2 regions of the Escherichia fergusonii ATCC 35469 genome follow, and region 1 is predicted to be linked to the other one. Evidence: predicted binding sites of a transcription regulator. Region 1 holds the regulator's gene; the other holds the start of a gene.
The links. The regulator PurR, encoded in region 1, represses purine synthesis genes. The targets are predictions, from matches to a motif close to CANGCAAACGTTTGCNTG.
Positions count from the first base shown of each region.

Region 1 (6,396 bases):
AGCACGTTAATATTGAAATCGATCCGCAAACGCAGGCGGTGGTAGATACCGTAGAGCGCGTACTGGCTGCGCGCGAAAATGCGTTGAAAGAGCCAGGCAGCGAGACGCAGGTCTGAAAGCAATGATGGCTACCCCCGCATTTCGCGGGGGGTTTAGTTAGCGAGGAACGCGTAAACCGTGTTCAACACCACGTGAGAAAACGACCTGCCAGAGCTGAATATCGCGGGCGCGAAACGCTCCGGCACAGGCATTCAGGTAGTAAGTAAACATACGCTTGAAGCGTTCGCTATAGTTATCGGCAATTTCTGGCCAGGCGGCAAGAAAGCGTTCATACCATGCCATCAGCGTCGTGTCATAATCTGCCCCAAAGTTATGCCAGTCTTCCATAATGAAATGTGGCTCACTGGCACAGGCAATTTGCCGTACGGAGGGAAGGCAACCGTTAGGGAAAATGTATTTGTTAATCCACGGATCAACATTATGGTCGGTCTTTTTGGAACCGATGGTGTGTAGCAGGAATAAACCGTCTGGTTTTAAATTACGGTCTACCACTTCGAAGTAAGTGTTGTAATTCTTTGGCCCGACATGTTCGAACATCCCAACCGAAACGATCCGATCAAACTGGTCGTTAAGATCACGATAATCTTCCAGCAGAATCTCCACATCTAGCCCGGCGCAACGTTCCTGAGCCATTTTTTGTTGCTCAGCAGAAATCGTTACCCCAACAACACTGGCACCATAATGAGTGGCAAGATACTGCGACAAGCCGCCCCAGCCACAGCCGATATCCAGAACCCGCATCCCTGGTTTCAAATGCAATTTTTCGCAAATCATTTTCAACTTCGCTTGCTGGGCAGCTTCCAGGTTATCGGCATCTTTCCAGTAAGCGCAGGAATATTGCATGTAGGGATCAAGCATTCGGCTGAATAGATCATTACCCAAATCGTAATGTTCTTTGCCCACTATCCAGGCGCGTTTTTTACTTTGCAGGTTGAACAAGCGAGCGCTTGCAATACGGAGTGTGTCTTTGAGATGGCGGGGGAGTTGGTTTTCCAGACCGGCGCGCAGGACTTTGCTAAAGAACATATCGAGTCTGTCGCATTCCCACCAGCCATCCATGTAACTCTCACCCAAGCCCAGCGATCCTTCCTGCAAAACGCGTTTAAAAAAATCGGGGTTTTTGACACGAATATCCGCCGGTGCTGAGCCATTGATTGTAATGTCAGCACGGCTAAGTAATTCGTTGGCGATGCGATACCAGTCATCATCCGGTACGCTAACTTCTTCTATACACGATGAACTCATAGCTTCTCCATCACTGGTCGGTGATCAGAACCTTAAAACAGCGTAGTCGCTTTTATGGCTTTGTGAGAAATCTCACGGAAAAATTCCGTGAGCCTGGAATCCGACGTAGAACAGAGGAAGGGAGAAACCCTTGCCGAAATGACCATCCATAGTAAACCGGGAACATCCTGATCCCGTTAACGCATAATAATTATCGTCTTTTTTAACAACTGAAAATTAGTATAGGCCGCAAAAACCATTCATACAACAGAAAAATCTTAGCGACCTATCCATAAATCATATCAATTTATCAGTGCGATTCACCGTGTGCCATATCGCTACGCTGACAGCATTCGTTCGCAGTTTCTGCATGGCTTTGCATCTTATAGCCCACAGTAACCAACACAACAGTGGCTAACATCACGCTGGTTGTGGTCAGTAACGGGGTGCTGATAAGCCAGGAAACCACCAGGCTTGCGAGAAAGCATAATCCCAACTGCAGAGTATTTTGCAACGCAGCTGCACGTCCGGTCGCTTGCGGGAACGGACGTAACGCCTGCGCCACAACAATCGGGTAGATCGCACCATTGGCAATCGCCATCACACAGAACGGAATTAAAATTTCAACCAGCGAAACGTGATTGATAAAGCTGGTCGCCCAGGTGGCAATAACGCTCAGCGCAAACAGTACCAATAACCAGGGCAACATTTGCTGGCCATGCCATTTCTGCAATGCCGCACGGCAACCATAACCACCAATCAGGAAAGCGATAGTCTGTGGAACATAACTCAAACCAATCACCGCCGGGGTGTAACCCATTTCACTGAGAATGAATGGCGAACCTGTCAGCCAGGCGAAAAAGCTGGCAGAACACGCTGCATAAATCAGCACATTGCCACGGTAAGCCTTTGAACGCAGCAGGGTAGTGAAAGTGAGTGACTGCTGCTTATTTTCCTGATTTTTACGCGCAGGTTTAAGGCGCAGAGCAGGAATCATCAACAAGACAGTGATGGCAAACAGCGTGGCAAAAATGGATTGCCATGAAAAATGCACCAGTAGCCAGCTTCCCACTAACGGCGCCAGGGCAGGAGATAACCCCACCAGCGGCATAATCGTGGCGAAAATACGGTTAACTTTTTGTGAAGGATAATAATCGGTCACCAGTGCCTGCCAGATAACCGCTGCGGCACAGACACCAATCGCCTGGATAAAGCGCAAAACGAGTAATCCTACAGCGTTAGTGACCCACAGCATCCCCAAACTTCCGAGGGCAAAGATGGTCAGGCCAAGCAGCAGTATTGGTTTACGACCATAACGGTCTGATAGCGGTCCCCATAACAGCTGCGCGACGGCAAAGCCCGCCAGAAACAGACTGAGACTGGCACTAACGGCAGAAGCCGGGGTTTGCAGATCTGCCTGTATAGCGGCGAAAGCAGGTAAATACATATCGGTTGCCAGGAAACCGAGTACGCTTAAACCTGCCAGCCAGACTAAAAATCCTTTCCCAGGTTGCATAATTCATTCTCTGTAGTTATCAGTAAGACATCGGCGCAAAGTGTAGGGAGTGAAATTCTGATTGTGAAACGTTAATATTTGACGGGTGATTTCAAAAATTTTGTAGGCAGAATATGTGGTCTGAATACTCTCTTGAAGTGGTTGATGCGGTGGCGCGCAATGGCAGCTTTAGCGCAGCAGCACAGGAATTACATCGAGTGCCTTCTGCCGTCAGCTATACCGTAAGACAACTGGAAGAATGGTTAGCGGTGCCTCTTTTCGAACGCCGACACCGTGATGTAGAACTGACTCCGGCGGGAGCATGGTTTCTGAAAGAGGGGCGATCTGTTATCAAAAAAATGCAGATCACGCGACAACAATGCCAGCAAATTGCCAATGGGTGGCGAGGTGAGTTGGCCATCGCGGTGGATAACATTGTTCGTCCAGAACGTACACGTCAATTGATCGTCGATTTTTACCGTCATTTTGACGATGTTGAATTGCGCGTATTCCAGGAAGTCTTCAATGGTGTCTGGGATGCACTGGCTGACGGACGTGTGGAACTGGCTATAGGCGCGACACAAGCGATTCCTGTAGGGGGGCGCTATACGTTTCGCGATATGGGAATGTTGAGTTGGTGTTGCGTGGTTGCCAGTCATCATCCACTGGCAGCAATGCCGGGGCCATTAAGTGATGATACGTTGCGCAACTGGCCCTCGTTGGTGCGTGAAGACACATCAAGAAATCTACCAAAACGTATTACCTGGTTGTTGGATAACCAAAAAAGGGTAGTGGTACCGGACTGGGAGTCTTCAGCTACCTGTATTTCCGCTGGGTTATGCATGGCGATGGTACCTACGCATTTTGCCAAGCCGTGGATCGACAGCGGTAAATGGGTAGCGCTACAGCTTGAAAATCCATTCCCGGACGCTGCCTGTTGTCTTACCTGGCAGCAAAACGATATGTCACCAGCGCTCGCCTGGTTGCTGGATTATCTGGGAGACAGCGAAACGCTGAATAAAGAGTGGTTGCGGGAGCCAGAATCGGCTCCCACAAAGACATCTTAACGACGATAGTCGCGGAAAGGACCATCTGCGACAGAACGACGTTCAATCAGGCGCGGATGTACTTCAATGGATTGCGGTTCTTCACGCTTATTCACAATACGGTCCAGCAACATGTTGAATGCTGTTTCGCCCAGTGAATCTTTTGGCTGGTGAATAGTTGTCAGTGCTGGCGTGAAGTAACGGGCGTTGCGCACGTTATCATAACCGATCACTGAAATATCTTGTGGTACACGCAGGCCCATTTCATCGGCAGCACACAATGCACCCATGGCCATGATATCGCCACCACAGAAAACTGCCGTGGGGCGATGCGTTTGCGCAAGAATCTGCTGCATTGCGCGATAACCAGATTCTGGTTCGAAATCTCCCTGTACGATCCAGTTTTCCGGCACTTTAATCAGCGCTTCTTCCATCGCTTTCATAAAGCCTGCCAGACGACCCGCGCCGGTATTACGTTCCAGAGGTCCGGGGATTACGCCGATATCGCGGTGTCCACGTTCAATCAGGTAACGACCTGCCATGTATCCGCCTTCAAAAGCGTTATCAATCACGGCATCGGTGAAATCAGCTTTTGCCTCACCCCAATCCATGACCACCATTGGGATGTGGCGATACTCTTCCAGCATGGTGAGCAAGGGCTCTGGATATTCAGAACACATTACCAGCAATCCATCCACGCGCTTTTGCGCCATCATGGAAAGGTAAGCACGTTGCTTTTCCAGGTTGTTCCAGGCATTACCCAAAATCAGCGTGTAGCCTTTCTGGAAGCAGTTTTTCTCAACCGCTTCAATGATTTCCGCAAAATAAGCAGCTTCACTACTGGTTGCCAGCAGGCCGATTGACTTGGTGTGGTTAACCTTCAGACTTCGAGCAACGGCGCTCGGAGAATAATGCAATTCTTTGATTGCTGCCCAGACGGCATTACGGGTTTCTTCCGCAACAAAGCGTGTTTTGTTGATTACGTGTGAAACAGTTGTAGTGGAAACGTTTGCTCGCTTCGCTACATCTTTGATTGTTGCCATTACATCTCACTCCAGACCCGATCCATAACTCCATTAAATGCCAGGTAAACGTTTGCCTTTACACACCCTGAGCGCAACGTCAGGGTTGCGGCACGCCGGAAAATACGACACGGAACGACAGGAAGGGGTCAATGGCCGGTACGCTATACTTGTAAGCGTGGAATTTTGGCCGATCTTGACCAAAAGGGGAAGTGCTAAAAACAGTTATCACGCTAAATGGCGGGAGATTTTTAGCCAAATGTATGCAAAAATGCGCTACATCACTTTTTGTGTGGGAATAAAAAGGAGAAAACTTGATGAGCAATGATCTGAAATACTCTTTAATTACGACCTTAATCGTCCTCGCTTTGATCGTTGCGGGTGGTCTGACCGCAGCTCTGCACTGATTTTTACCCCGAGGGAGAATTCTCTCCCTCATTCGCTCTTCTCCAATTGTTAGCAAATCTGCAAAAGTGTTTTGTAAATTTGTTATTTTCATTATTTTGTGATTGATGTCATGCTTTTCTCCACTTACTTAGGTATCGCGTAAAACGCGAAGACGTGGAGTCGAAGCATGAAGATAAATTATCCCTTGCTGGCGCTGGCAATTGGCGCATTTGGTATTGGGACAACGGAATTCTCCCCAATGGGCTTGTTGCCTGTGATCGCTCGTGGTGTGGATGTCTCCATACCTGCGGCTGGTATGTTGATTAGTGCCTATGCCGTGGGAGTCATGGTTGGTGCGCCTTTAATGACATTGTTACTTTCTCATCGCGCCCGACGTAACGCCCTGATTTTTCTGATGGCAATCTTTACGCTTGGTAATGTACTTTCTGCGATTGCGCCAGATTACACCACATTAATGTTGTCACGTATTTTGACCAGCCTTAACCATGGCGCCTTCTTCGGTCTTGGTTCGGTTGTCGCTGCAAGCGTAGTGCCTAAGCACAAGCAGGCGAGTGCCGTTGCCACGATGTTTATGGGGTTGACGCTGGCTAATATTGGTGGCGTACCCGCAGCCACCTGGCTTGGTGAAACAATTGGCTGGCGAATGTCCTTTATGGCAACGGCAGTGTTAGGGGTGGTTTCAATGGTCAGTCTTTGGTTCTCTTTACCAAAAGGTGGGGCAGGGGCACGGCCAGATGTCAAAAAAGAACTGGGTGTGCTGTTACGACCGCAAGTGCTCTCAGCACTGCTGACCACGGTACTGGGCGCGGGGGCCATGTTTACGCTCTATACCTATATCTCTCCTGTATTACAAACCATTACCCATGCGACGCCTGTGTTCGTAACGGCAATGCTGGTGTTGATTGGTGTTGGTTTTTCTATCGGCAATTACCTGGGCGGCAAATTTGCTGATCGCTCTGTGAATGGAACGCTAAAAGGCTTTTTATTCTTGCTGATGGTGATTATGTTGCTGATTCCATTCCTGGCACGCAATGAGTATGGTGCCGCGGTCGCGATGGTTGTCTGGGGGGCGGCTACCTTTGCTGTTGTTCCACCATTGCAAATGCGGGTGATGCGCGTTGCCAGTGAAGCGCCGGGGCTA
Region 1 covers NC_011740.1:1,419,184-1,425,579, forward strand. The annotation lists gene EFER_RS06985 (riboflavin synthase) at 1-116, shown strand, start outside; gene cfa (cyclopropane fatty acyl phospholipid synthase) at 157-1,305, opposite strand; gene punC (purine nucleoside transporter PunC) at 1,595-2,800, opposite strand; gene punR (DNA-binding transcriptional activator PunR) at 2,914-3,846, shown strand; gene purR (HTH-type transcriptional repressor PurR) at 3,843-4,868, opposite strand; gene cydH (cytochrome bd-I oxidase subunit CydH) at 5,165-5,254, shown strand; gene EFER_RS07015 (MFS transporter) at 5,422-6,396, shown strand, end outside.

Region 2 (6,396 bases), 2.0 Mb from region 1:
CGGATCAGGACATCATCATTCCGATGATCGGCATGGTGCAGTCGCTGAATGTTTCCGTTGCCTCAGCCCTTATTCTTTACGAAGCCCAGCGCCAGCGGCAAAACGCAGGCATGTATCTGCGGGAAAACAGCATGTTGCCGGAAGCGGAGCAACAACGGCTGTTGTTTGAAGGCGGCTATCCGGTGCTGGCGAAAGTCGCAAAACGCAAAGGCCTACCTTACCCCCACGTTAATCAGCAAGGCGAGATCGAAGCTGATGCCGACTGGTGGGCCACTATGCAGGCAGCAGGGTAAGCGCCATGAAAGGTCGCCTGTTAGATGCTGTTCCGCTCAGTTCGCTAACGGGCGTTGGCGCGGCGCAAAGTAATAAGCTGGCGAAAATCAATCTGCATACCGTGCAGGATTTACTCTTACACCTTCCTCTGCGCTACGAAGATCGCACCCATCTCTACCCCATCGGTGAACTACTGCCGGGCGTTTACGCCACGGTGGAAGGCGAAGTGCTGAATTGCAATATCTCCTTCGGCGGTCGGCGGATGATGACCTGCCAGATCAGCGACGGTTCCGGCATTCTCACCATGCGCTTTTTCAACTTCAACGCGGCAATGAAAAATAGCCTGGCGACGGGCCGCCGTGTGCTGGCCTATGGAGAAGCAAAGCGCGGTAAATATGGTGCGGAGATGATCCACCCGGAATACCGCGTGCAGGGCGATCTCAGTACACCAGAGTTGCAGGAGACGCTCACGCCGGTTTATCCAACAACGGAAGGCGTAAAGCAGGCCACGCTGCGTAAATTAACCGACCAGGCGCTGGATCTGCTCGACACCTGCGCCATTGAAGAACTCCTGCCGCCGGAACTGTCACAAGGAATGATGACGCTACCGGAAGCGTTGCGCACTTTGCACCGCCCGCCGCCGACGCTACAGCTTAGCGATCTCGAAACCGGGCAGCATCCGGCACAACGCCGGCTGATTCTGGAAGAGTTGCTGGCGCACAACCTCAGCATGTTAGCCTTACGTGCCGGAGCACAGCGTTTTCATGCCCAGCCGCTGAGCGCCAATGACGCGCTGAAAAATAAACTCCTCGCAGCCTTACCGTTCAAGCCAACGGGCGCACAGGCACGCGTGGTGGCGGAGATCGAGCGCGATATGGCGCTGGATGTGCCGATGATGCGCCTGGTGCAGGGCGATGTAGGTTCCGGTAAAACGCTGGTCGCCGCCCTCGCCGCGTTGCGTGCGATTGCGCACGGCAAACAGGTGGCATTGATGGCACCAACCGAATTACTCGCCGAGCAGCACGCCAATAACTTCCGCAACTGGTTTGAACCGCTCGGTATCGAAGTGGGCTGGCTCGCCGGTAAACAGAAAGGTAAAGCACGGCTGGCTCAGCAAGAAGCCATCGCCAGCGGTCAGGTACAGATGATTGTTGGCACTCACGCCATTTTCCAGGAACAGGTGCAGTTTAACGGCCTGGCGCTGGTGATTATCGATGAACAGCATCGTTTTGGCGTGCATCAGCGTCTGGCGTTATGGGAGAAAGGCCAGCAGCAGGGCTTCCATCCGCATCAGTTGATCATGACCGCCACGCCGATCCCCCGCACGCTGGCGATGACCGCGTATGCCGATCTCGATACCTCGATCATTGATGAACTGCCGCCAGGCCGCACGCCAGTGACGACTGTGGCAATCCCGGATACCCGTCGTAACGACATTATTGACCGCGTGCGCCACGCCTGCATGACTGAAGGTCGTCAGGCATACTGGGTTTGTACGTTGATTGAAGAGTCAGAGTTACTGGAAGCGCAGGCGGCGGAAGCTACCTGGGAAGAGTTGAAACTGGCGCTACCAGAGTTGAATATTGGCCTGGTACACGGACGGATGAAGCCAGCCGAGAAGCAGGCCGTCATGGCGTCATTTAAACAAGGCGAGTTACACCTGCTGGTTGCCACTACTGTTATTGAAGTCGGCGTTGATGTGCCTAACGCCAGCCTGATGATCATCGAAAACCCGGAGCGTCTGGGTCTGGCGCAGTTGCACCAGCTACGTGGGCGTGTAGGTCGTGGCGCGGTGGCTTCTCACTGTGTGCTGCTCTACAAAACGCCGCTCTCCAAAACCGCGCAAATCCGCCTGCAAGTGCTGCGCGACAGCAACGACGGTTTTGTGATTGCACAAAAAGATCTGGAGATTCGCGGCCCTGGCGAATTGTTAGGTACGCGCCAGACGGGTAATGCTGAATTTAAAGTGGCGGATTTGCTGCGCGATCAGGCGATGATCCCGGAAGTTCAGCGCCTGGCACGCCACATTCACGAACGTTACCCACAGCAGGCAAAAGCCCTGATAGAACGCTGGATGCCGGAAACGGAACGTTACTCGAATGCATGACCAGACTCATCACAAGACAAGTCACGCAGTAAATCTTCAATCTGGATAGTGATGATATCCATTGCCTCATACGCATCCTGCGCAATTCGCGCCGCCATTGCGCCTTCCGCTTCACCACGCAGAATTTCAGCCGCTGCCTGTACGCCAGCCACAATCATTTCAGGTGTTAACATTTGGCGAAGAAAAGCGCGATTCTCAGAGGACCAGCCATCTTTATGACCTAATGGATGCCCCCAGCCTAACCATTCTTGCAACCATAACGGATTGGCTTCTATGGGATAAATTAGATGCGCGGCATACTGAATAGCACACACCGCTTTTCCCGGCGTATCCAGCACCCACCAGCGTGACCAGAGAGAATGAATTAACGGCGCGGCCCCGCCCAGAGTATTGAATACCGCCAGCCAGCAAAGAACATTATTGAAACCACGCTCGTTATCCATACGCTGCAACGCGGTTTCCAGTAAAAATTGCCGTACCTGCTGGCGTTGGGAAGTATTCATCATCTCCTGCCAGAGGTAGGGCCGACGCAATGCCTTCATTAAGGATTCTTCGAAGTGATCACCATAACCGCCAGCTAAAACGGTTTCATGCCATTGCGCCAGGCATAGCGGAAACAGATAGCGAAACAGCTCTATTTGCATCGGTTCGTTATAAACGAGATTGAGTACATAGTAAGCACTCAAATCCCATTCGCTGATCTGCTGCCACTCTTTAGCCGCCAGCGCCTTGAGTTCGGCATCTGCGTAATCAAATTCCGTTTCCCATACACAGAGCACTGGCGGCTCATCACCAAAAATATGGCGACAGTGTTCACGTAGCGTTTCCGGTTCCTTCCGACGCTTTTTCATTTTTAACCCGCAAAAATCGGCAACATTAAATACAGCTTAATCACCAGCGCATTGACGATATCGATAAAGAACGCACCAACCATCGGCACGACCAGGAACGCCATGTGCGACGGGCCAAAACGTTCGGTGATTGCTTGCATGTTGGCGATTGCCGTTGGCGTTGCACCGAGGCCAAAACCACAGTGACCCGCAGCCAGCACCGCCGCATCGTAGTTTTTGCCCATCATGCGCCAGGTAACGAAGATGGCATACAACGCCATGAAGATGGTCTGTACCACCAGAATCGCCAGCATCGGCAGCGCCAGCGAAGCCAGCTCCCATAGTTTCAGCCCCATCAGCGCCATCGCCAGGAACAACGACAGGCTTACGTTACCAAGCACGGATACCGCACGCTCAAAGACGCGGTAAAAGCCCATCATTGACAGACCGTTGCTCAGAATCACGCCAACAAACAGTACACAGACGAAGGTCGGCAGTTCAAAAGCAGTGCCAGCCAAAAGTTGCGCAACAATTTTCCCCACCGTCAGGCAGATAGCAATCAGCGCGATAGTTTCAATCAGCACCAGCGAGGTGATCATGCGGCCCACATCCGGCTTTTCGAACGCCGTCGGGACTTCCTGGTCATCTGGAATACCGTTCGGCGTGGTGGAGTGTTTCACCAGATAGCGCGCTACCGGACCGCCAATCAAGCCGCCCAGCACCAGACCAAACGTCGCACAGGCCATCGCCACTTCCGTCGCATTGGAGAAGCCATAGCGTTCAATGAACAATTTACTCCACGCAGCGCCCGTACCGTGACCGCCCGAAAGAGTAATAGAACCGGCCAGCAGCCCCATCAGTGGATCAAGCCCTAACAGGCTAGCCATACCAATGCCAATGGCATTTTGCATCACCAATAGGCCAACAACCACAATCAGGAAAATACCAACCACACGCCCACCAGCGCGCAGACTGGCAAGGTTGGCGTTCAAACCAATGGTGGCGAAGAAAGCCAGCATTAACGGATCGCGCAGGGACATATCAAAGTTGACTTCCCAGCCCATACTTTTTTTCAGCACCAGCAACGCAAGTGCAACCAGCAAACCGCCAGCAACAGGTTCCGGTATGGTGTATTTCTTCAAAAAGGAGACGGAATGGACTAACTTGCGCCCCAGCAGCAACGTCAGCGTTGCGGCAACAAGCGTTGATAAAGTGTCGAGATGAAACATAGATAGATAGCTCCTTTGTGCACGCACCACTCCTGCAGAGTCATGCTTTCCTGGTTCGATTCTCAGCTGTTAACAGAAAAATGGCATGGATTTTAAGCAGAAAAGAGGCAAAAGTTATATAAAAAAGTTCATTTATTGCATTTAAATATTTAGCGTAATCACTGGCAAACGTTTGCTTTTGGTCTATGGTCAGCTAAAATGCCCTCTTTGCTACCACGGGATTGTTTTCGATGTCTGTTTCCACCCTCGAGTCAGAAAATGCGCAACCGATTGCGCAGACTCAAAGCAGCGAGTTGATTTACCGTCTTGAAGATCGTCCGCCGCTTCCTCAAACCCTGTTTGCCGCCTGCCAGCATCTGCTGGCGATGTTCGTTGCGGTGATCACGCCAGCGCTATTAATCTGCCAGGCGCTGGGTTTACCGGCACAAGACACACAACACATTATTAGTATGTCGCTGTTTGCCTCCGGTGTGGCGTCGATTATTCAAATTAAGGCCTGGGGCCCGGTTGGCTCCGGGCTGTTGTCTATTCAGGGCACCAGCTTCAACTTTGTTGCCCCTCTGATTATGGGCGGTACGGCGCTTAAGACCGGTGGTGCTGATGTTCCTACCATGATGGCGGCTTTGTTCGGCACGTTGATGCTGGCAAGTTGCACCGAGATGGTGATCTCCCGCGTTCTGCATCTGGCGCGCCGCATTATTACGCCGCTGGTTTCTGGCGTTGTGGTGATGATTATCGGCCTGTCGCTAATTCAGGTTGGGTTAACGTCCATTGGCGGCGGTTACGCAGCCATGAGCGATAACACCTTCGGCGCACCGAAAAATCTGCTGCTGGCAGGCGTGGTCTTAGCCTTAATTATCCTGCTTAACCGTCAGCGCAACCCCTACTTACGCGTGGCCTCACTGGTGATTGCGATGGCGGCCGGATATGCGCTGGCATGGTTTATGGGCATGTTGCCAGAAAGCAACGAACCGATGACGCAAGAGCTGATTATGGTGCCAACGCCGCTCTATTACGGTCTTGGCATTGAATGGAGCCTGCTGCTGCCACTGATGCTGGTCTTTATGATCACCTCTCTGGAAACTATTGGCGATATCACGGCGACCTCTGACGTTTCGGAACAGCCTGTTTCTGGTCCGCTATACATGAAACGTCTGAAAGGCGGCGTGCTGGCGAATGGTCTGAACTCATTTGTGTCGGCGGTATTTAACACCTTCCCGAACTCCTGTTTTGGACAAAACAATGGTGTGATTCAGTTAACAGGTGTTGCCAGCCGTTATGTTGGTTTTGTTGTGGCGCTGATGTTGATTTTGCTCGGCCTGTTCCCGGCAGTAAGTGGATTTGTGCAACATATTCCTGAACCTGTGCTGGGCGGCGCGACGCTGGTAATGTTTGGTACTATCGCAGCATCAGGTGTGCGTATTGTCTCCCGTGAGCCGCTAAACCGCCGGGCAATTCTGATTATTGCTCTGTCTCTGGCGGTCGGTCTGGGTGTTTCTCAGCAGCCACTGATTTTGCAGTTTGCTCCTGACTGGCTGAAAAACCTGCTCTCCTCCGGGATCGCCGCAGGCGGTATTACTGCCATTGCGCTGAACCTGATTTTCCCGCCGGAAAAACAGTAAATTCCTTGCGGCGGTAAGATATTTCTACCGCCGCAGTCATCCTCTTTCACTATTCCCGCCTTGAGGAATGCGCACAAATCGTGCATAACTCCCTTATGTTCATTTCACGGGATGGAACACCATGAAATTTCTTGGGAAGCTGATTCTCTATGTGCTGATCGCTATTGTCGTAGTGGTTTTTGGCCTCTATTTTCTGTTGCAGACACGATGGGGCGCGGAGCAAGTCAGTGCCTGGGTATCCGAAAACAGTAGTTATCATCTTGAGTTCGATGCTATCGATCATCGTTTCTCCGCTCCATCACATGTTCTGCTGGAGAATGTGACTTTTGGACGTG
Region 2 covers NC_011740.1:4,041,805-4,048,200, forward strand. The annotation lists gene trmH (tRNA (guanosine(18)-2'-O)-methyltransferase TrmH) at 1-293, shown strand, start outside; gene recG (ATP-dependent DNA helicase RecG) at 299-2,380, shown strand; gene EFER_RS24320 (hypothetical protein) at 2,365-3,231, opposite strand; gene gltS (sodium/glutamate symporter) at 3,234-4,439, opposite strand; gene xanP (xanthine/proton symporter XanP) at 4,670-6,061, shown strand; gene EFER_RS19720 (AsmA family protein) at 6,183-6,396, shown strand, end outside.
Region 2: gltS (sodium/glutamate symporter) is a predicted target of PurR. The motif match lies at 4,601-4,618, and genes of this name have one in related genera.